One region of the Peribacillus sp. FSL K6-5616 genome, then DNA from elsewhere that is predicted to be linked to it. Evidence: riboswitches for the same ligand, from Rfam matches in the RefSeq annotation. Region 1 holds a riboswitch; each other region holds the start of a gene.

The links. A riboswitch is a leader RNA that binds a small molecule or an ion and turns the genes downstream of it on or off. The one in region 1 is predicted to bind S-adenosylmethionine.
Region 2: another riboswitch for S-adenosylmethionine. It lies ahead of MHB45_RS03240 (methionine biosynthesis PLP-dependent protein); the one in region 1 lies ahead of MHB45_RS12335 (bifunctional homocysteine S-methyltransferase/methylenetetrahydrofolate reductase).
Region 3: another riboswitch for S-adenosylmethionine. It lies ahead of mmuP (S-methylmethionine permease); the one in region 1 lies ahead of MHB45_RS12335 (bifunctional homocysteine S-methyltransferase/methylenetetrahydrofolate reductase).
Region 4: another riboswitch for S-adenosylmethionine. It lies ahead of MHB45_RS03285 (methionine ABC transporter ATP-binding protein); the one in region 1 lies ahead of MHB45_RS12335 (bifunctional homocysteine S-methyltransferase/methylenetetrahydrofolate reductase).

What each region holds. Positions count from the first base shown of each region.
Region 1 covers NZ_JBBOYT010000001.1:2,589,744-2,595,635, forward strand. Annotated here, with positions in the region: gene metH (methionine synthase) at 1-641, opposite strand, end outside; gene MHB45_RS12335 (bifunctional homocysteine S-methyltransferase/methylenetetrahydrofolate reductase) at 634-2,481, opposite strand; SAM riboswitch class I at 2,585-2,683, opposite strand; gene MHB45_RS12340 (MOSC domain-containing protein) at 2,795-3,445, opposite strand; gene ku (non-homologous end joining protein Ku) at 3,939-4,781, opposite strand; gene ligD (DNA ligase D) at 4,932-5,892, shown strand, end outside.
Region 2 covers NZ_JBBOYT010000001.1:678,634-684,525, forward strand. Annotated here, with positions in the region: gene MHB45_RS03230 (type B 50S ribosomal protein L31) at 1-89, shown strand, start outside; gene metC (cystathionine beta-lyase) at 179-1,360, opposite strand; gene MHB45_RS03240 (methionine biosynthesis PLP-dependent protein) at 1,357-2,469, opposite strand; SAM riboswitch class I at 2,556-2,669, opposite strand; gene fumC (class II fumarate hydratase) at 2,996-4,378, shown strand; gene MHB45_RS03250 (hypothetical protein) at 4,488-4,730, shown strand; gene MHB45_RS03255 (ABC transporter ATP-binding protein) at 4,784-5,892, opposite strand, start outside.
Region 3 covers NZ_JBBOYT010000001.1:2,406,044-2,411,935, forward strand. Annotated here, with positions in the region: gene MHB45_RS11470 (helix-turn-helix domain-containing protein) at 1-271, shown strand, start outside; gene MHB45_RS11475 (hypothetical protein) at 739-906, opposite strand; gene mmuM (homocysteine S-methyltransferase) at 1,204-2,166, opposite strand; gene mmuP (S-methylmethionine permease) at 2,156-3,550, opposite strand; SAM riboswitch class I at 3,634-3,736, opposite strand; gene MHB45_RS11490 (flavin reductase family protein) at 3,921-4,529, opposite strand; gene MHB45_RS11495 (alpha/beta hydrolase) at 4,548-5,156, opposite strand; gene MHB45_RS11500 (ring-cleaving dioxygenase) at 5,156-5,892, opposite strand, start outside.
Region 4 covers NZ_JBBOYT010000001.1:686,806-692,697, forward strand. Annotated here, with positions in the region: gene MHB45_RS03270 (iron-containing alcohol dehydrogenase family protein) at 96-1,202, opposite strand; gene MHB45_RS03275 (MetQ/NlpA family ABC transporter substrate-binding protein) at 1,265-2,086, opposite strand; gene MHB45_RS03280 (methionine ABC transporter permease) at 2,143-2,811, opposite strand; gene MHB45_RS03285 (methionine ABC transporter ATP-binding protein) at 2,798-3,814, opposite strand; SAM riboswitch class I at 3,884-3,988, opposite strand; gene MHB45_RS03290 (MBL fold metallo-hydrolase) at 4,251-5,075, shown strand; gene MHB45_RS03295 (hypothetical protein) at 5,140-5,328, opposite strand; gene MHB45_RS03300 (YheE family protein) at 5,414-5,617, opposite strand; gene MHB45_RS03305 (YheC/YheD family endospore coat-associated protein) at 5,681-5,892, opposite strand, start outside.

The sequences.
Region 1 (5,892 bases):
GATAAATAAAAAGCTTCTATGGACTGTCCTGCAAGTGTCGTGCCCATCGGTTCGATAGTTCCTGATATGATGACAGGCACATCTTTTCCCGTTTTAGCGAATGCTGCTTTGATTCCAGAAAAGGCAGCCTTGACATTAAGCATATCCTGACAGGTTTCCACCAACAGCAAGTCTACCCCGCCATCCAAGAGTCCCAGTGCCTGCTCTTCATAAGAATCTGTTAAAACATCAAAAGTAGTGCCGCCCGTTACGGAAAGCGTTTTTGTAGTGGGGCCCATCGAGCCAGCTACATATCTTGGCCATTCATCATTGGAATACTTTTCACAAGCTTTAACGGCAAGCTCAGCTGAAATTTTATTTAGCTTGTAGGCAATCGTACTTATTTGGTATTCCTCAAGGACGATGCTGGTCGCTCCAAAGGTATTTGTTTCTATGATATCTGCGCCCGCTGCTAAATATTTTTCATGAATGGATTGGATGATTTCCGGTTGCGTCAGTGATAAATATTCATTGCAGCCCTCGAATTGTTCTCCGCCAAAATCGTCTGCTGTCAAATTCTCCGCTTGAAGCATCGTTCCCATCGCCCCATCAAGTAGGAGAATTTTAGAATTTAACTGATCTTGAATCGTTTTTTTATTCATGTACTGCCACCTCTGATGTCTGTTTACTATCGACTTTTCTAATATATTTCGTAAGTTCCGCCGTCATTTCATAGCGAAGGAATGGAGTGATTAAATATATGCCCTTGAATTTTTCCCTAGCCGAGTCCACCAGTTCCCGCGCAATATTCACCCCTTCAATCCTTGACTTTACAGGGTCATCCCCCGCTAGAGCCATGGCCCTTCTAACATTATCAGGCAATTTGATGCCTGGGATCTCATTATGGATGAATTCGGCGTTCCGGGTGCTTGTTAAGGGCATGATACCGATGAAAATCGGGGTTTCTAGATGTTTTGTCGCTTCATATACTTCTTCGATTTGCTCCAAGGAATAAATTGGCTGTGTCAAAAAGGATTGAGCACCGCAGGCAATCTTCTTTTCCATTCTCTGTACGGCTTTATCCAGATATTTCACATTGGGATTAAAAGCTGCCGCAATTTTAAAATTTGCCCGTTGCCCCAAACTTTGACCGGAATAGGAAAGACCTTCATTAAATTGTTTGACCATGCTTATCAGGTCAAAGGAAGATAAATCATAAACCGAAGTGGCACCCGGGAAGTCGCCAATTTTTGAAGGGTCTCCGGTGATGATCAATATTTCGTTCAGCCCTACCGTCTGCAGACCCATTAAATGTGACTGCAGGCCAATCAAATTTCGATCACGGCATGTTATATGCACCATCGGATTTATATTCAATTGGTTCTTCAGTAAATTAGCCAGTGCATCATTCGATATCCTTGGTGAGGCAAGTGAATTGTCCGCTAATGTAATGGAATCGACCCCTGCTTTTTTCAAAACCTCAGCACCAGTCATGAAGCTCTCTATCCCTAGCTTTTTCGGTGGATCAAGCTCAACAAGAATCGTCCGTTCCGTTTTGGCTTTTTCGTAAAGGGGAAGTTCCAATTCCCTATCGTTCACTTCAATTACTTCTATTTCACGGGATTTCGTAAATTTCTCTTTCACGGGAGCCAAACTTCCAATTGCATGCTTTACAGCTTGAATATGCAGTGGAGTCGTTCCACAGCACCCTCCTATGATCGCGGCGCCTTGCTCACGAAGTTCCAGGGCACTAGAACCGAAATATTCCGGCACAGCTTTATAAACGAGCCTCCCATCGACATAATCCGGCAGGCTGGCGTTAGGGTAAATGGCAATCGATGCTTGCTTTGGCAAACTCACTTCTTCCAAGGCCCGAATCATATGATGTGGTCCGAGGCGGCAATTCACACCAACCACATCGGCACCCAATTGCTCGAGTTTTTGAAAGGCTTCATTTAAATGGATTCCACTTTGAAGATTACCCAGTTCATGCATCGAGACATTTGCGATAATCGGCAGTCCCGTTTCATTTTTAACGATTTGCAGGACGGTTTCCAGTTCTTCCAGGTCATAAAATGTTTCCAGGAGAATCCCATCAGGATTTTCCATCAACAGACTGTATAGCTGTTCACGAAAACCCCGTTTTATCTCTTCCATGCTTAAATCCGATTTCCTGATACTCCGCTGAGCCCCTATGGTACCGAAGACGTATGCTTTTCCTTTTGCCGCTTTTTTAGCAAGAATGACTCCCTGGCGATTGATTCTGCTCACTTCATCTTCAAGTCCATACCGCTTCAATTTATTGAAATTGGCTCCGTATGTATTCGATTGAAGGATATCTGCACCAGCTTCCAGATAGGCTCGATGGATGGACTCTATTTGATCTGGGTTCGTACAGTTTAATTCCTCATAACATTGATCAATGCCATTAGAGTAAAGCAAGGTTCCCATTGCCCCTTCTCCAATCAGCATTCTTTCTTTTAATTCTTTACGAAAATTCATCATTACACCCTCTCTCAAAAACAATCCTGTTTTTGTCGTATTCTATGAGTATGAGAGAAAAGGAAAAAAAACCTTCTCAAAGAAGAAGGTTTTTGAAACATTCTCCTCATCTATCAAGCTCTGCTTGCTGGATTTAGCACCTTTGCCTAAGCTGGTTGCTGAGGTTTCTTCGGGCCAGTCCCTCCACCTCTCTCGATAAGATCCATTTATATAATTTTCATAAGATTTCAAAATTTGATTATATTTAATTTACATTAATAATCTGTCAATTTCAATACCTGATCGACATTTTTTTCACTTTTGCAAAAATCATTCAATTTTTTGCTGCTTGAACCCTCTTCAAGATCCTTTGTTTCCAGTCTTCCGCTAACGATTCTAGTGTAAGTAAAGCCTTAGCACCTTCCAGCCCATCTCGTTTATGAAGGATGACCTCTGCTGCGTAATGGACAGAAATTTTTTCTTGTAGACGATCTATTAGCACAATCTCGTTTTGTTTATTTATCGTTCCTTCTTGAAGTACTCTTGCAAAATAACCAGTGAAACTCGTTTTCAGCACGAGTTCCAAAAACTTAGGTTCTTGATTGAAGAAGGAAATGGTCGAACAAGGTATCCTCCCTTGGTTAATTTGAACAATCACATCGCCTATTTGATAAATATCGCCGATATACGTTGTTTCTTCCCTCATCCCCGCTATAGTTAAATTTTCACCGAATGCAGGGATATCCAGCTTTTTGGAGAATTTTTCATTCCATAATGAATAATGCTCAAATGGGTAAAAGCACAAAGCCCGATCAGGACCTCCATGGAACTTTACATTACCGACACCATCGCCGATTATGCCAGCTTTAGTCACTGTCAAATTATCCTGTGCTTGTTTATCCATGGCTGAAAAGATATCGATATTCGAAAAAATTTCATGTTTCGGCTTCCCCGCATGTAGTGATTTGATTTTTCCATATTCCATTTTGCATCTTCCATTCATATTAAATTTATATCATCCTATATGTATAAATTATACTAAAAATCCATTTTATTCAGTACCTTTTTATATGTATATGAAATGAAAAAGCCATATGAGCAGTTAATGGGCGAAATATCATTGATTTCCAGAAAAATTCATAGGTTAGTTTCAGTAATTTAGTTGCTATTTCAGAATTAAATATGGTAGAATATGAACACAATATATAGTCGAAAACTACAACCGTTCGCCTATATGTTGATTTTCACGATTGAATTCCTCATTGTCGCTCTTTAGGGAGCGAATTTTTTTTGCTTTCATTAATATCCACTAATTCCCTGTAATTCCATTCAGTTTCTTGCATCTTGATCGACTCACCTATTTGTACTTTCCTTCCCTCCTTATCAAGTCCCTTTCATTTCCTTATTAGAAGCCTGATTCCTTGCAAAAACAAGCAGAAAGCCGAGCGACATCATCCGTCTTCCGCTCAGCTTCCTGTTTACGCTTGTTTCTTTTTTTTCGGTGCCGCTTTCTTTCGGGTCGTCTTTTTCTTTTCCGGTTCATCATGTTTTGTTCGGTCTATGGATGCCTGTAATGCCTCCATTAAATCGGTTACATTGTTGGAAACTGGTTCTTTTGTTTTCGCTGTAATCGTCGTCTGTCCCGTTTTCTTCGATTCAATCAATTCTAGTAACGCGGTTCGATAGTCATCGGTGTATTTTGTCGGATCGAAAGTAGTCGTTAATTGATCTATCAATAATACGGCAGTATCGATTTCTTTTTTTACTATGGTATCATTGGCAGGGATATTCGGAACATCCGCTGTGGAGCGGACTTCATCCGGATAATGAATTGTTTCCATAACCAAGGTATTATCAACGACTCGGATTACCGCCATTTGTTCTTTGGAGCGAATGATGATTTTTGCCAAACCAACCTTATTCGATTCCTTGAGGGCCTGCCTCAAAAGGGAATAAGCTTTTATCCCCCCGTCATTTGGGGACATGTAATAACTCCGGTTAAAATAAATGGGATCTATTTCTTCAATTTTAACGAAATCCACGATTTCCACGGCTTTTTCTTCGTTTTGTTTTTTTAGTTGTTCTAGTTCATTGTCTTCCAATACAACAAACTTTCCCTTTGTATACTCAAAAGCGCGGACTATATCATCCTTCCCCACTTCTTTCTCGCATACTGGACAAACCTTTTCGTATTTAATCGGTGTATGACATTCCTTATGCAACGTCCTTAAAGATATATCCTTATCCTCCGTTGCAGCATGAAGTTTGATCGGAATGTTCACCAAACCGAATGATATGCTCCCCTTCCACATCGTATGCATATTCGTCACCTCATAACTTATTTTTGATGAGAAGAACAATTTTATTATTCCCCTTTGTTCAAAAAAAACCGAAAAAACAATTGCCAACTCTAACACTTCGTTTTTTTGGCAAAATAATGTTATCAATTATTTGCGGAGGTAAATACAAAAATGAAACCGATGCTGCCTACCTATTACCCTGAAGCCCCCAAATCCAAGGATTGGCGTTATGAAGTCAAATATGACGGCTTTAGGGCTATTTTAACGATAGACTCCGATACCATAAGCATTTCGAGTCGAAATGAAAAGGAATTATCACCTCAATTCCCAGAAATCATTGCTTTCATCAAAGACCTGGACCTGGAAGGTTATCTCCCGCTTCAATTAGATGGAGAATTGGTCTGGCTTACGAATCAGGCGAAGGCGGACTTTTTTCAAATACAGTGGCGAGGACGCCTTGGGAAACAATCCTTAATTTCAGAAAATGCCCGTTTTTCCCCATGTCGGTTTATAGCGTTTGACCTGCTTCGCATCAGCGGAAAAGACGTAGCAGATAAACCTATGGTGGAACGAAGGGAATTGATGTTGAATATGGGGGGAAAACTCGGTCTTCCTATGCCTCCTGATCCCACCGATAAGGCTTTGATACAATTAATAGAGAGTTTTGACGTTTTGGATATTGCCTTGAATAAGGTCACCTTGTTAGATGGTGAAGGGATTGTCGCCAAGGAAACTCGGGGTGCTTGGCAAGAAGGAAGACGTACAACATCTTGGATTAAGGTGAAAAATTGGAAGACCGCTTCTTGTTTCATCACAGCATTGCACAAAGAAAATGGCTACGTGTCCCTTGCAGTTTTCAAAGAAGGTGCCGTAACGAAAATCGGGAGTGTCAAAAATGGACTGAGTGCTCGAGATAAAAGTATATTGCATCAATTGATCAAGCAAAATGCATCAAATGAAGACGCACAATTTTTTTATATCCATCCATCCATTTGCATTGAAGTTCAATTCTTGCACGTATATGAGGAAAATGAATTGCGTGAACCTCAGTTTTCGCAGTGGCTTTTACAAACTTCTCCCGACGAATGTACCTGGGAGAAATTCGTGCTAGGGCAATATACATTTCCAGATA
Region 2 (5,892 bases), 1.9 Mb from region 1:
CGCACCCTTATTATACAGGAAAGCAGAAGTTTGCTGAAAAAGGCGGACGGGTGGATCGCTTCCTGGATAAATATAATATGAAGAAATGAGAGTCAGGCCATCGGGAAATCGATGGTTTTCTTTTATTGATGGAATAAAAAAGGTGCCCATAAAATATGAGGCACCCACTACTTTAAAATCATTTTGCAGCAATTGCTTCCCCTTTGGCAATATTGACGAGGGCAGCTTCGAAGTCCTTGATTAAATCGTCCGGATTTTCCAGTCCGACAGAGAGGCGGAGCAAGCTATTCGTGATGCCTCGCTTTTCCCTTTCATCAGCAGGCATGGCCGCATGGGACATTTTGGCCGGGTAGGATAATATGGATTCTACCGCTCCCAGACTTACGGCAAAAACAGGGAGCTCGACAGTGTTCACGAAGGAACGGAAGATTTCCTCACTTTCCAATTCAAATGAAAGGACCGCCCCCGCTCCGAGTGACTGGCCTTTCTGGATGGCGTGCTGTGGATGATCGGCTAGGCCGGGATAATACACTTTTTTCACCAAGGGCTGCTCATTTAAGTAGGCTGCAATCTTTTCTGCCCCTTTTTGTGAATGTTCCATTCTAACTGACAAGGTTTTCAAGCCTCTCATTACGAGCCAGGCATCCTGGACACCAAGGACCGCTCCAAAGGAGTTTTGAAGCGAACCGAGTCTTGCCGCCAATTCCGGATCTTTCACGACCGCAAGCCCAGCTACCACATCACTATGTCCGGATAAAAACTTCGTCGCGCTATGAAGGACAACATCAGCGCCCAGATTCAGCGGTTTTTGCAATGCGGGCGTCAAGAATGTATTATCAACAAAACTTAAGGCACCGGCTTTTTTTGCGATATCACATACAGCTTGAATATCGGTCACTTTAAGTAACGGATTTGAAGGCGTTTCAATGTATATGGCCCTGGTATTTGGCTGAACCGCCGCTTTGACACTTTCAAGGTCCGTCATGTCAACGAAGGTATGCTCAATATTGAAACGGTTCAATACGCTTGTGACCATCCTGAACGTTCCGCCATACACATCTTCAGAAATGACGATATGGTCTCCGGCAGACAATAGGAGGAAGGCTGTTGAAATGGCAGCCATACCTGATGAAAAGGCAAAGCCGTGAGTGCCTTCCTCTAGATCGGCAATGATATCTTCAAGTGCCTCGCGAGTTGGGTTCCCGCTTCTGCTGTAGTCATATTTGCCGAATTGATCGATATCGGATTGATGGAAAGTCGATGCATGCTGAATGGGGACGCTCACACCGCCCGTTACTGGATCGAATTTATATTTATTATGAAGTAATTTCGTTTCAAAGCTAAAATCATGATCTGTCATCGTAGTGCCTCCCTTTTTACATGTGCGAATGCTTGCTGCAAGTCACCAATCAAATCGTCGCTATCCTCGATGCCAACGGAGAAGCGGAGCAATCGATTACAAACCCCGTTTGCCGTTCTGACTTCAAGCGGTATATCGGCATGTGTTTGTGTGGCAGGATAGGTGATGAAGCTTTCGACCCCTCCAAGGCTTTCTGCAAAGGAAATTAATGAGAGCGATTGTAAAAATGGGTTGACCGCCGCTTCATCAATGATGCGGAAAGAAATCATGCCGCCTCGGCCTGGATACAATACGTCCGTAACACAATCATGCTCCGATAAGTAATCTACAAGTATCTTGGCATTCTTTTCATGACGCTCCATCCGCAATGCCAGGGTTTTCATTCCGCGCATCAACAGCCAAGAATCAAATGGGCTCAAGACAGCTCCAGTGCCATTATGATGGAAGGCAAGTGCATCACATAATTCAGCGCCGCTAGCAACGATCAGTCCGGCGAGCACATCATTATGACCACCGAGATACTTGGTTGCACTGTGGATCACAATATCCGCTCCAAGCAAGATGGGTTGTTGAATAAGAGGCGTGTAAAAAGTGTTATCAACGATTAGCAATAAATTATATCGTTTAGCCAATGCGGCAACGGCGCTAATATCCGTTTGCTGCATAAGAGGGTTAGTGGGAGTTTCGATGAAGATGGCTTTCGTGTGAGGAGTGATGGCTTTTTCGATATCCTCCAAACAACAAGTGTTTACATAGTCACACTGCAATCCCCATTTTTTAAAACCTTGTTCTAACAGCCGATATGTACCGCCATAAAGATCTTCACTGACAATCCACGCATCCCCGGATTTAAAAAGGGCGAGTATAGTGGAGATGGCGGCCATTCCTGAACTGCAGGCATAGCCTTGGTCTCCTTTTTCCAGATCGGCGATGGATCGCTCCAATAGCTGGCGGGTAGGGTTACCTGTCCTTGTGTAGTCGAATCCCGTCGATTGACCGATTCCTTCGTGGCGAAAAGCTGTTGAAAAGTATACCGGCGGATTGACTGTTCCTGTCGCCGTTTCACTGCGATTTCCTAATTGAGCAAGATATGTTTCAGGTTTATACATGGTTTTCACTGCTCCTTTGAGTTAAATAAAATAAAAAAAAGTCTTCTTTAAGAAGAAGACTTTGATTAAATAGTGACGAGTCATTCTTCTTATCTTCCAAGTTCATAAACTTGTGGAATTAGCACCTTTTCATTGGTTTGAAACAAATGAAGGTTGCTGAGGTGTCATCGGGCCATTCCCTCTACCTCTCTCGATAAGAGTTTAGATTATTCAATTTCTTTTGAATTTACTATATATACAAAATACTGTCAAGGACATTTTGGGAGTGATGATGTGTTGGTGTTCATGGCCAGGTCAATTGAAGCCTAGCGGTGCCTACACTTTATGTGTCAAAAAAGAATATCCAAATTTTCATCTAAATATGAATGGCCTAGGATTTTTCAGAAATATGGAAAGGGTCAGCGGGATATTTTTGCTTTAAAATAATAAAGTTTGTACAATGTATGGAGAGAAAGAATAATCCGACATTATTCATTTCATATGCAAAAATTCTTCAATGAATAGTGCAAACTTAGGAGGAGAACACATGGAATACAGAATCGAACGAGATACGATGGGTGAAGTGAAAGTTCCTGCCGATAAATATTGGGGAGCACAAACTGAGAGAAGCCGTAACAATTTCAAAATCGGTAACGAAAAAATGCCGATTGAATTGGTTCGTGCATTTGCATATGTTAAACAAGCTGCTGCAAAGGTGAACTATGATCTTGGTGATCTTTCCGAAGTTAAAAAGAACGCCATCGTCAAGATTTGCGGCGAAATCCTTGAAGGTACGCTTGATGAACATTTCCCGCTTGTAGTTTGGCAAACGGGAAGCGGTACGCAAAGTAATATGAATGTGAATGAAGTGGTCGCTAACAAAGGGAATGAATGGTTAAAAGAAAATGGTGAATCGGAAATCCTTCACCCGAATGATGATGTTAACAAGGCACAAAGCTCAAATGATACTTTCCCGACTGCCATGCATATTGCAGCCTTTATGGAAGTGGCTGAAAAATTGGTTCCTGCCATCAAAGCACTTCGTGATACATTCGATACAAAAGAAAAAGAATTTTGGGATGTCGTGAAAATCGGCCGGACACATCTTCAAGATGCTACACCCTTAACATTAGGACAAGAAATTTCCGGTTGGAAAGCGATGCTCGATAAAGATTTGGCGATGATTGAGGAAAGCAGCCAAAAACTATTGAACCTTGCTCTAGGCGGAACGGCTGTAGGAACCGGAATCAATACAAAGAAAGAATTCCCGGGACTTTCTGCCAAACAAATTGCAGCGGATACAGGATATCCTTTTGTCACATCTGATAATAAGTTCCATGCATTGACTAGCCATAACGAAATCGTCTACGCACACGGTGCTTTGAAAGCATTGGCGGCGGATTTAATGAAAATTGCGAACGATGTCAGATGGCTTGCAAGTGGACCGAGAAGCGGAATCGGAGAAATTGCCATTCCGGAAAACGAGCCGGGCAGCTCCATCATGCCAGGTAAAGTCAATCCGACCCAAAGTGAAGCGCTTACCATGATTGCGACACAAATCGTGGGTAACGATGCTACAATTGGCTTTGCAGCAAGCCAAGGTAACTTTGAATTGAATGTGTTCAAACCAGTCATCATCTATAACTTCCTGCAAACGGTCAAATTATTGACGGAAGGCATTCATTCCTTCAACGATAATTGTGCGGTTGGCATCACTGCAAATGAAGATAAGATCAAAGAAAATGTAGAGCGTTCCCTTATGCTGGTAACAGCATTGAACCCGCATATCGGTTATGAAAAAGCAGCCAAGATCGCCAAAACTGCCTTCAAGGACAACTCGACGTTAAAAGAAGCGGCGTTGAAACTGGAGTTCCTGACGGAAGATGAATTCAAAGCATGGGTCGATCCTGCTAACATGGTTAATAAATAATTGGATGGAAGTACCCTCCCTCTACCATTAGGGAGGGTGTTTCCATGTGTTAAAATACTGGAATCGACAAATACTGAAATCATAAGTATCTGGAACAGGAGGAAAAACAATGTCTATATGCCCGCTTTGCAACGGTCTAAGAAAAATTCATGTAGATTGCCCGGAATGCGGCAGTGAACTTGAGGATAAAGGGAAATTCATGGATTATGCTGATGATTACAGTGCTTATATGGATATCGACATCCTTAAAGAAAACGACGGATACCCTCAATCCCTTCAAAAAGGGCAATGCCCCCATCTCATGAAATGCCCTGAATGCGGACATGATGAAGTGGTATTGGTCCAGGAATGAATCGCCCTTTATTTTAACGTAAAAAGACCCATAATGAATGGGTCTTTTCATGTTTAATTGGCAGATAACTTCATGCTTTCCTGCATCTGTTCATCTTCTTCAACTAAAATGCGATGTTCGGTCCCTTTATCAAAAAAGTGCGCTTTATTCATGTCGAGGGCAAGTTCGATCTTTTCGCCTGCCTGGATAATGTTATTGGCATCGACCCTTGCAACGAAGTCCTGCCCCTCTAAAGTGGAGTAGAGCATGATCTCCGCGCCCATGAGTTCGGCTACATCAATTTGGGTCGTGAATGTAGTGTTAGGGGACTCCGTGAAATAAGCTCCTTCATTATGGAAATCTTCCGGACGGATGCCAAGGATTACTTCTTTTCCGACATATCCTTGATCACGTAGCATTTTCATCTTAAATTCAGGTATTTCAAGCGTTTGTTCGCCTATTTTGATTGTGCCTTCTTTTAAAGTTCCGGTAAAGAAGTTCATGGCAGGCGATCCGATAAAGCCGCCGACGAACACGTTTATTGGTTTCTCATAAACATCCTTTGGAGCACCGACCTGTTGGATGATACCATCTTTCATTACAACAAGACGTGTCGCCATGGTCATTGCCTCTGTTTGGTCATGTGTGACATATATCGTTGTGGTGTCGAGCCGTTTATGCAGTTTAGCTATTTCCGCACGCATTTGAACCCGCAGCTTTGCGTCGAGATTGGATAATGGCTCATCCATCAAGAAAACTTTTGCGTCCCTTACAATTGCGCGGCCAAGTGCAACACGCTGGCGCTGACCACCTGAAAGCGCTTTAGGTTTCCTGTTTAGCAGCTCTTCAAGTCCGAGAATCCTTGCCGCTTCATTTACTCTTTGCTTGATTTCATCTTTTGGCGTTTTCCTGAGCTTTAATCCGAATGCCATATTGTCAAATACAGACATATGAGGATATAAGGCATAGTTCTGGAAAACCATCGCAATATCGCGATCTTTAGGGGGGACATCATTGACTCGCTTGCCGTCTATGTATAAATCCCCTTGGGAAATGTCTTCCAGTCCGGCAATCATCCTTAATGTCGTTGATTTACCGCAACCTGAAGGTCCCACAAAAACGATGAATTCCTTATCGGCAACACGAAGGTTGAAGTCTTTAACGGCCGTCACCTTTTTATCAT
Region 3 (5,892 bases), 180 kb from region 1:
ATCGGGCCACCGCCGCCCTTCATTAGAAACGATTAATTTATTGGCAGGCTTATATGATACCTCAACTGATTACATTCTGGGTCGAGTAGATTATCCATCTAAGGATCTGGATAATGAGTCACCTCAAGTCATGGAATTAACGGATTTACCAGATATGGAGCTTGCTGTAGATGGAATTTCTCTTTCTGAAGAGGAAACGATTCAATTTATCGCTTTTATTAGAGCTAAACGGGAAGTGGAAATAAATCGCGATAAACAAAATGAAACATAGCAGGCATTGAGTTTAAACTGGCATTTGGTTATACTGCCTGGCATGTTCATTATAACTGTATACCGCGGCTTTCATCAATTAGGATAGGTCGGTTCTCCCATTTTGAAGTTGCATGGAATTATATCTGTGTTTAGAAATTTAAATTTTATTAATTATTATATAGAAGAAAGTCGGTTTTTCAAAAAATCATCCATCTTCATGTTTCTGTTGTCCTCTTTAAACTTATTCATTTTCCATCAAGGGAAGATTGATTTAAGTTTTATCTCTAATTTTCCCTCTTTATCTATTTGAAATGATAGAAAAAACATGGCAAAGATCATGGTTTCCCCCGGTGAATTAATCAAAAAAAAGAAGCAACATGAAGTGAGAGTTATGTCTTATTTCATGTGCTTCTATTATTGGAATCCTTAAAGAAATGGAAAATTGCTCAATAAAATGTCTCAACAGATATGCTGCATCTCCATATCTTAAGGCATCTCATCTTCTTTTTCCCGATTCTTGAAAGCTTCATGTGTGACAATATCTTCAATCTGTTCATACTGGCGGCTGTGTTCCTTCTCTTCACTAATTCTATTATTGGGTAAATTTCCTGGATGTCCTTTTTCTTTGTGATTAAAATTTTTACCACGACTCATATCGCATTCTCTCCTTTCCATTCATTGTTTGTATAGTTTTCCCAAGCACGAAAAAAATATGATTTAATTTCTCTTTTTACAGTTTTTGCAGCAGGGTTGGTTTACCTGTAATTCCCAGACGATCTTGCGTGACTTATTTCTGAAGTGCCAAGAAATTAATAATTCAAACCCTTCAAATTACTCGAATCTGAATAAAAGCTCAAAAAGAACAGGAACCGCCAGATTCCTGTTCTTTTTGTTTATAGGTTTCCCGACTACTTGCATATTTAATAAAAACATTTTTGATAACAAAAAAGGCTAGGAGAACGTTACCACGGAAGGTCGCCACTTTCTTGAAATGCCCGCAATATGATGAGGAGCGGTTCTGCAACATCCTCCAATTATATTTGCCCCCGCATGGTGCCAATCTTCAGATTTCACATCGAGCCTATTACATGATTCTGGACCATGCCATGTTTTAGTTTCTGGATTATAGGTTTCACCGGAATTCGGATAGACGATAATTGGTTTATGCGTGTTTGCACGCAACACCTGTACGGCTTCCGTGATAACTGATACAGGCGCACAGTTGATGCCAATTGCGGCAATTTGCTCACTCTCCCCAAACAATCTGGTACACTCCTCCAGCAATGTGCCGTCACTTATCGCTTTTTCATTTTTCAAAGAAAAGGATAGCCAAGCATAGACTTCTGGATATTCTTTCAATAATGAATGTAGTACTTTTGCTTCTTGCAGGGAAGGAATCGTTTCAAATGCTAAGATGTCAGCTCCTGCTTCAATCAAAGCTGATATTCTTGAGCGATGAAATGCCGCCAAAGTTTCATCTGAAACACCATAATTCCCAACATACTCTGAACCATCTGCAAGATAAGCCCCATAAGGTCCAACTGATGCAGCAACCAATGGCTTAGGTCTAATCGTTTGATATTCTTCCTTCCAAAATTCATCTCTTGCTTTTCTTGCAAGTAAAACCGTTTTCCTGATTAGATCCAATGCCTCTTTTTCTTGTATTCCGCGGAGGGCGAAACCTTCAACCGTTGCTTGATAGCTTGCCGTTATCGCACAGTCAGCACCCGCTCGAAAGTAGTCAGAGTGCACCTGGTAAATCAATTCTGGATTTTCAAGTAATACACGTGCAGACCACAGGGGATCGTCCAAATCACACCCATGACTTTCAAGCTCTGTAGCTAAAGCCCCGTCCAAAATCATGACTGAATGACCTCGTAAAATTACTTCAATTGGGTTAATTTTATTCTTCATTGTCTACTCCTCTTTTCTTTATGGTTTGTGTCAGATAATAACTTCCATAGCTAAACAAAATAAACGGAATGCCACAATATAATGCAATTCTTTGTGTAGGATCAAATGCAATTCCTATGCAAGAAGCAAGACATAGCATAAATGAAACGATTGGTACGAATGGATATAATGGTGTATGATAAGCCAAATCATTAACTGAGTTTCCTTCGTTTATATATCGTCTGCGAAATAGAAACTGTGACGCGCTAATACTCATCCAAACTATAACCACGGCTAGTCCAGAAATGGATACAAGCACTATATATACAGTATCCGGCGCAATAATACTCGAGAAAAGTGCTAAAACACCGCCCAGCATACTGAAAAGGACAGCATTCAAGGGAACACCCCGTTTTGTCAATTTTGCAAATATTGGTGAAATAGTTTTCTTATCTGCAAGTGACCAAAGCATCCTGGATGAGGCATATAGTCCTGAGTTTGCAGCAGACAAAATGGCAGTTAATATAACAAAGTTCATAATATCCGCTGCATATGGCACTCCAATTCGTTCTAGAACGGCAACAAAGGGGCTCTCTAATACGCTTGCATCCGAAACAGGCAATAATGCGGATAAAACAACGATGGTACCTACAAAAAAGATAATCAATCTCCATAATGTCATACGGATTGCCTTTGGAATCGTTTTTTCCGGATTCACAGTTTCTCCAGCTGCAACTCCGATCAATTCAGTTCCAGAAAATGCAAAATTCACAGCGAGCATCGTCATTAGAATGGCAAAAGCACCATTTGGAAATAAACCTGCACTTGTAACATTGGAAAATAACGGAGCTGATTGTGCGTTAATCATTGGAATAAAACCTATCATTGCCGCAGCTCCCAGAATAATGAATATTACAATAGCAAATACCTTTATGGACGCAAACCAGAATTCGGATTCAGCGAAAAACTTAACGGTCCACGCATTTAATGCCAAGACCAAAATGGCAAATAGAGCACTCCATATCCAGACACTGATTGATGGAAACCATCGCTGCATCAACAATCCTGCAGCCGTGAATTCCGAACCTAGTGCAACAGTCCAGGTTAGCCAATACAACCAGGCTACTGTATACCCTGTCCCTGGTCCGATGTATTTGGCTGCGTAACTATGAAACGCACCTGTCTCGGGCATATGCACTGACAGTTCACCTAGACATAGCATGACTAGATAAACAACTAATGCACCAATCAGATACGAAAGGATGGTTCCGAACGGACCAGCCTGTTGAATCGTATAACCCGAACTTAAGAATAAACCAGTTCCAATCACCCCGCCAAGCGATAGCATTATTATATGCCGTGCTTGCATTTGCCTTTGAAAATCATACTTCCTTTTGTTCTCCATTCTAACTCTCCTTAATCTTGCATCCAGAAAAAACGAAAACGCACTCTAAAAAAGAGTGCGTTACTGACAAATAAACACGTACGGTCTTATCTATCAAGGTTTCACCCCCTGGAATTAGCACAGTGTCTTTGTAGACCTGTTGCTGAGGTTTCATAGGGCCAGTCCCTCCACCTCTCTGGATAAGAAATTATTTTTTTATAACTTTATCAATCTATGAAAAAATTGTCAAGTTTTGTTTCGGAATGTAAAGACTTCCTTTTAAATGCTAACGATCATGGCTGGGGTATTAATATTAAATTGTTTTTGGAACAAGCGCTAAGCGTATTATAATGGCAAATAAAACTAACCGGGGTCATGTTGGTCTTTTTCCTTAAGGACGTTCTATTTCAAATAATTCCCCTAGTTTTGTATAAGTATGACCGGCTAATCTCGCTACAGGTTTTAGCCCATTCGGGTCAATACGGCCATTATGATAAATATCTTGCTCTATATGATAACAGACTATTTTCCCTATCAGTAAATCACAACCAGGTTTATTCTTGGAACCTGCCAATGGAATCGATTGCTCTAATGTACATTCGAACCGCACCTTCGCTTCTTCCAATCCTGGTACGGATACCTTATCACTAACAGCCATCGTGAAATTAGTAAGACCCAATTCACTTTCTTCAGATGGGAGTTCCTTGGCCGTTCGATTTGCATCAGCAACATTATTTTCGTCAGTGATATGAACAACGAACTCACCTGTTTGAATTGCATTTCGGGCTGTATCCTTTGAAACTCCTTCTTTCCGTTGAACAGAAATGGAAATCATCGGAGGATTTGAACTGACTATGTTAAAAAAGCTGAACGGCGCTATATTGATTGTACCGGTGTCGGATTGTGTCGTAACCAGCGCTATAGGTCTCGGTATAATGCTTCCAGTCAAAAACTTATAATTATCCCGTTCAGCCAAATTTTCAGGATTAACAGAAATCATCTTCATTCCCTCTCATTCTTATAAAAAGTTCTTTTGAAACCATAAACCTGCTGCATCAACCTCTGAACGTGTCAACTGATGACCGTAATTTTCCCACTGAACTTCAACTGTAGCGCCAGCTTGCTGTAAAAGTTGATTAAGTTCATCAGTTTCTTCTGCCGGGCAAATCGGATCGTTTTTACCTGCAGCTATAAATACAGGTATATCTGAAAGGGACGGCAAAGCGATCCCTCGTCTTGGAACCATTGGATGATGAAGAATCGCTCCTTGTAATGCCCCCTCGTAATGGAACAGCAAACTTGCCGCTATATTTGCACCATTGGAATAACCTAATGCCACCACTCTGTCACGGTCGAAGTCATATTTTCCGGACGCTGATTCCAAGAAGTCATAAAGCTCCTTCGTTCGGAAAATCAAATCCTCTTCATCAAAAACCCCTTCAGCTAACCGTCGGAAATAACGGGGCATTCCATTTTCAAGTACATTTCCCCGTACGCTCAGTACGGACGAACCCGGTGAAACCATTTCGGATAATGGCAAGAGATCTGTTTCCGTTCCTCCAGTGCCATGTAAAAGCAGTAGTAACGGAGCTTCTGGATTACTTCCTTTTTGAAAAATATGTTTCATCATTTATCCTCCTCTAGTACTCTCGGCACTGCCGGCAGTAACGTTTTTTCCATAACTTCCCGCTTTTCTTCCAACCATGGCGGCAGCATTAATTTACTGCCCATCGTTTCCTTCGTTTCATCATGAGCAAAGCCAGGTGGATCTGTGGCAACTTCAAAGAGTATGCCTCCATCTTCCCTGAAATAAATGGCATCGAAGTATTGTCGGTCTGTAAAGGGTGTCACACCATAGCCATGGTTACCGATATGCTCCCTCCATTCTTTATGATCTTCATTATCGCTCGCACGCCATGCAATGTGATGGACAGTTCCCACTCCGATTTTACCGTTTGGTAAAACCGTTTTTTTAACATCAATTAAATTTCCGATATCCGATGTGGATTTGAAGCGGATGAAATCGCCCTCTTCCCCAATCTTTTGCAGGCCCATCACTTCCTCTAATAGTTCCATCGTTTTGATCGGTTTTGACGTCAATAATACTGCACCGCCGAATCCCTTGACCGCCTTATCAGCTGGTACACCGCCGAATGACCACTCGCTATTTTTACCTTCTTTACGCTCAACCAGTTCAAGTTGCAAACCATGTGGGTCTTTGAATTCAAGATATTCCTCACCGAAACGTGAAACCTTTTCAAAGTCTATATTAAATTTACCCAAACGCTTTTCCCAGAAGCCCATTGAACCCTCCGGAACGGCATATGTTGTAATCCCCACTTGTCCGGAGCCAATTGTCCCTC
Region 4 (5,892 bases), 1.9 Mb from region 1:
TATCGGAACATTATGTATGCTTGGTGAAAAGGATGATTTTAAACAAACAAAGAGGAATCAAAAAAAAGCGATGGGGTAAAAACCCCATTGCTTTTTTAGTCCGTGGATTGGTTTGCATGGTTTGTGAGGATTTCAAGGTTTTCCATGGCGGCTGCCACTTTTTCCTTGTTGATATCAGGGAAGAGAAGATGGATGTCTTCACCTTCTTTGACAGAGTGGGCTGCAATTTGTTGAAGTTCGGCCTTATGTTCAACAGTCAGGCCAATATCAAGCCATGTCATCGGCAATTTAAGCACCTGGTAGATGGGCAGCAATTGTTTGATTTCCGAGAATTTCCCTTCTAGCACAAGCTGGACTAAAATGCCATATGCAACTTTTTCCCCGTGAAGTAAATGATGCGCTTGCGTGATGGAAGTCATGCCATTATGAATGGAGTGGGCACCGGCAACGCGCAAGTACTGGCCGCCAAACCCGCCAACAAGACCACTGGTGATGATGTTCGTTTCAATTACACGCTGCAGCGCATCTGTCCATTTCCCTTTTTCCAAATCAGCTAAGGCTTCCTCGCCATATGTCAATAAAACTTCCTGGCATTGCCTTGCGGCCAGATGGGCCAATTCAATACAAACGGACTTGGTGGCAAGCTTTTCGGCCAGTGCATTGCCCTCGTACCATTTCGCCAATGTATCGCCGATTCCAGCACGTAAATAGTTAATCGGCGAATTAAGAAGAATTCCTGGTTCGATCAATAACATCCAAGTGCTTTTTTCATGAATATCATAACGGACATATGAACCATTATCATCATAAATGACACTCAACGGTGTCCAGGCAGCGCAGGTGGAAGCCAAGGTTGGAATGAGGATGATTTCCTTTTGAAGCGAGTTTCCGGCCGATTTGGCGAGGTCGAGCAACTTACCGCCGCCAATGCCAATTAATGCATCTGCACCATGTTCAAGAGCAGCCTTCTTGACGCGTTCAATTTCCGGGTCACTGCATTCCCCGCCGTATGTTAAAAAGATCGTCTCAATATGTTCTAAGGAAGGAAAAAAGGGTTCAGTAACTTCCCAAGATTTTCGTCCATGAATAACGAGCACTTTACGAATGTTCCCTTTCCTCAGTTTCACTTCCAGGTTTTCAAGGACATTTGCTTTACAGGCGTAATAAGCGGGGCCGCTGCGGACCTCCAGTAAGGTATTCATATTTGCTCTCCTTAATGAAAGGCCTGTTCCCGGTAAAGGGGAAGCAGGCCTTGATTATTTGATCAATCCATCCAGTCTGGTTTTCCGAATCCGGCAAATTTGTCATCGATCACTTTTTCAAACTGGTCGGATTCCACTACTGATTTAATATCCTTGGCAAATTGAGCGTCTACATCTTTTGTATTCACTGCAACAACGTTTCGATACATATCCGGCATTTTTTCCAAAACTAGGGCATCCTTGAGGTCCATTTTCGCTGCAAGAGCAAAGTTGCCAGGGACCGCCGATAGGTCAACGCTGTCTGTTGCGCGGGGTAACTGAGCGGATTCCAATGGTTTTAGCTGGATGTTTTTTGGATTTTTCGTTACATCCTTTTCAGATACTTTTAAAGGGTCGACATTTGGATCGACTTCAATCAACCCTTCATCCACCAGCACTTTAAGTGCACGTGCCAGGTTAACCGGATCATTGGGCACTGCAAGGGATGTACCGTCTTCCACTTCTTTCAATGAATTATACTTATTAGAATATATGCCCATTGGCGCTGTTGGAACTATGATAAGGTCGGAAAGCTTTAAATCATTTTCTTTAGCGAAGTTATCCATGTACACTTTATGCTGGAAAAGGTTGGCGTCGATCGAGTTGTTGCCAAGCGACTTATTCGGCTGGATATAGTCGGTGAATTCGACGATTTCTATTTTGTATCCGAGATCTTCCAGACCTGGTTTGATGGCCTCCTTAACCATATCGGCGTACGGCCCGGTAGTCGCCCCGATCTTCAATTCTTTTTTGTCTTCAGTATTTGGGGATGCATCATCGCTCCCGCATGCTGCCAAGCCGAGTGCAAGTGCACAGACTGATAATAACGAAGCTATTTTCTTCATTTGAAATTCCTCCTGAGTAATGAAATGTATTGAGTCATTTAAAAAAATGATTGATCCTATTGCTTGTTAACTATGTATGAAACTTTGTCACCAACCATTTGAATGAGTTGCACAAGGCAGATAAGAACGACGATCGTCGTGATCATGACTGTGTTGTCATATCGGTAATATCCGTACCGGATTGCCAGGTCGCCAATTCCGCCACCGCCGATTGTCCCAGCCATTGCTGAGTAACCGATTAGCGAAATGGTCGTTAATGTCAGTCCTTGAATGATTCCCGGTTTTGCCTCTGGAAGAAGTACATCCTTAATGATCATCCATGGAGTGGCACCTACGGCAATTGCTGCTTCAATCACTCCTCTGTCTATTTCACGTAATGCCGTTTCAACAATCCTTGCAAAAAAAGGGATTGCGGATACGGACAGGGAAACAGAAGCTGCTCTTGGCCCTATCGTCGATCCCGTAAGTAGGTCCGTTAAAGGAAGGAGGGCGACCAAGAGAATGATGAACGGGATTGAACGAACAATATTGACTGCGAAACCGAGAGATCGATTCACGATGCCATTTTCAAAAAATAAATTCCTGGTTGTTGTAAATAGCAATACTCCAAGCGGTAAACCGATCAGCAGGGCTACTGCAAGAGAAACGCCGACCATATAAATCGTTTCAAGAAAGGCTTTATTAAGATCAGGTAAAATATTGACGATGGGATTAAGCAGTGACATGTTTTAACACCTCCACAGAACTGGAACGATTTTTTATATATTCCAATGCCGAATGAATTTGGACGGCATCGCCAATTAACTCGATGATTAAAATGCCTAAAGGAACATCTTGGATATACTCAATTTTACCGTGTAAAATATTCCCCTTTACTGCATGGGATTGGAGAGTATCCGAAAGAATCGACTCACCGGCGGTTTGCCCTTCGAATTGGATCTTAATAATCGTCCCTTCACTTTCATCAATCAAGTGCGAAGGGAGTTCGAAATCCAGTACACTGCTAATGAATTGCTTCGTTAATTCCTGTTTGGGCTGTGAAAATATTTCATAAACGGGTCCTTCTTCAATTACCCGGCCATCCTGCATCACGGCGACTCGGTGGCATAGTTCTTTGACCACTTCCATTTCATGTGTAATCAACACGATGGTGATACCAAGCTCACTGCTTATCTTTTTCAATAACTGTAAAATCGCTTTTGTAGTTGTTGGATCAAGGGCTGAAGTCGCTTCATCACATAATAGTACAGTGGGTTCATTTGCTAACGCGCGAGCTATGCCGACCCGTTGCTTCTGTCCACCGCTAAGCTGTGCAGGATAGACATCTTTCTTATCGCTGAGCCCTACGATTTCCAACAATTCCAATACACGTAACTTAGTCGCGTCCTTCGATCGATGCGCTGCCCTTAAGGCGAAAGCGACATTTTCATAAACGGTTTTTGAACTGACCAGGGAAAAGTGCTGGAATATCATTCCGATTTTTTGGCGTTGTTTACGAAGCTCTTTGCTAGATAAAGAGGTTAAATCAATGCCGTCGATAATGATATTTCCACCTGTCGGACGTTCAAGCAAATTCAAGCAGCGGAGTAATGAGCTTTTTCCAGCTCCGCTGTAGCCGACAATGCCATATATTTCACCAGTTTGAATGGTCAAAGATACGTTATCCACTCCGATAACTCGGTTTTTCTTCGAGACGTATTCCTTTCGGATTGAACGGATTTCAATCATGAGCTTTCCCCCTTAAAAATTAAAAAAGCTGCCTCTATCATTCAGAAAGAGGCAGCGAAATCATATCTCGGCTTATCTTTCAGAATGCAATCATTCTGCAGGAATTGGCACCGTTCCCTAAGGGCGGTTGCCGGACATCACAGGGCCTGATCCCTCCGTCACTCTTGATAAGTAAATTATTATTTTAGAATATTTCAAGTTTTATAATATAATCTATATTATTTGTAAAATCCGGCAATGTCAATCGTTTCTTTTATTTTTTTGTCATTAAATCTGGTACGGTCCGTTAAAACGATTCATGGAAAAAGCATTTTCTTCGAGGCTATTTATTCCAATATTTCCTTGTCAAAAAGGTAAAGTGGTACTACATTTATTATAGTAAAGTTAAAAAAAGGAAGGTAAAACTATTTTTGTACAATGATGGGGAGGAAACCGAATGATAGAGATCAAGACGATAAATGATGTGGTTTGCGTGCATGGGACTCCTGGCGGGAACAAGGGAGGGATGAGTGTGTATGTCTTTTTAACGGATGGCCTATTGATAGATACTGGCGCACAGATTTTATTGGAAGAGCTTATTCCATTCTATGAATCCGCAGACTTCGACTCAGTGGCCCTGACTCACTATCATGAAGACCATACGGGGGGCGCTGCCTGGATAAAGGAACATAAAAAGGTCCCTCTTTTCATTCACCCGATGTCGGTTGAGGTTTGTGCAAAGGATGCTGAATATCCTGAATATCGCAAAATTTTCTGGGGAAAGAGAGACGCCTTTAAAGCTGAGCCGCTAGGGAAGGCCATTCATTCCCGTACCCAAACGTGGGAGCCGATTTTTACCCCAGGTCATGCAAAGGACCATATGGTGTATTTGAATCACAAAAATGGCGTGCTTTTTTCAGGAGACCTTTTCGTAACCCCAAAAACAAAGCTTGTCTTACGGGAAGAGTCTGTCCCGGTGATCATCGATTCCATAAAAAGATTGCTTCAATATGACTTCGGGGAAGTGTTTTGCTGTCATGCTGGGCATGTTCCTGATGGGAAGGAGATGTTTCGAAAAAAACTGGATTATCTGGAAAACCTCCAAGGGGAAATTTTACGCTTGCATTCTCAAGGGCTGACCGTTCATGAAATCCAGCAGGTCGTTTTACCGAATCGCTATCCCCTTATCGAGATATCTGGGCATGAATGGGATTCAGAGCATATCATTACATCGATATTAAACGAAAATATTTTAAGTGCGAGGGAGAATGGGACTAGTTGAATGCTATCCGTTTAACGGCCTGACTGATATAAAAGAGAGCTCTCCATAAGAGAGCCCACATTATTCATTTATTGACATTGGGATCTGTTTCATCATAAAAATCATGTGCTTCTTCGATGTTCTGAAGGTTAACGACTTCATACACATTTCCGCCCGCCATTCCTTCATTGATGATACGGTCGATATCCAGGTAAACGGAGTCCTTGCCATCATATTCGGTATCCTTCAAAAATGTCATTTTTTCTTTATCCAAAAGAAATCCCTCCTAGCCTTTTCTTTAGTTTAGGCAAAGGAGTTTTTTTTATTCTGTTAAGCGATTTCATGAATGTAAAGGGGTTTCATTCATATACATGGAAGATCATTAAATCATGTATCATGCTTTTGAGTTTAGTTTCATCTGTTTCGGAAGGCGGATTGGCTGTCCACTCGATGGATCCATCTTTATGATACAAGGCTTTGATTGCCTGCTTGTTGAAATAAAAGGAAATTTTCCATCCTGGCAGATTCTTATGCAATGGTTCCCATTGAAAATGAGTGATCATATGTATTACCTCCATATATACTGTTTCTCATTCGATTATAATGGAAAACGGCAGCTGGAGGTGTTATTTTCTTTTCAGGTTGGAAAAAGTTAATTCAATGAAAAGATTTTTTAAATGCAAAAGCCTGTTTGTTTCAATTTCTTCTTCATCGAATTGCATCGGCTTTGAGTTCACTTCGTATATGAAAAGCGAGCCTGATTCGTCTTCCCCTATATCAATGGAAAACTCTCCGAGAAACCCGATCTTTTTTGAAAGTATCTCTCCGCATTTTTGGG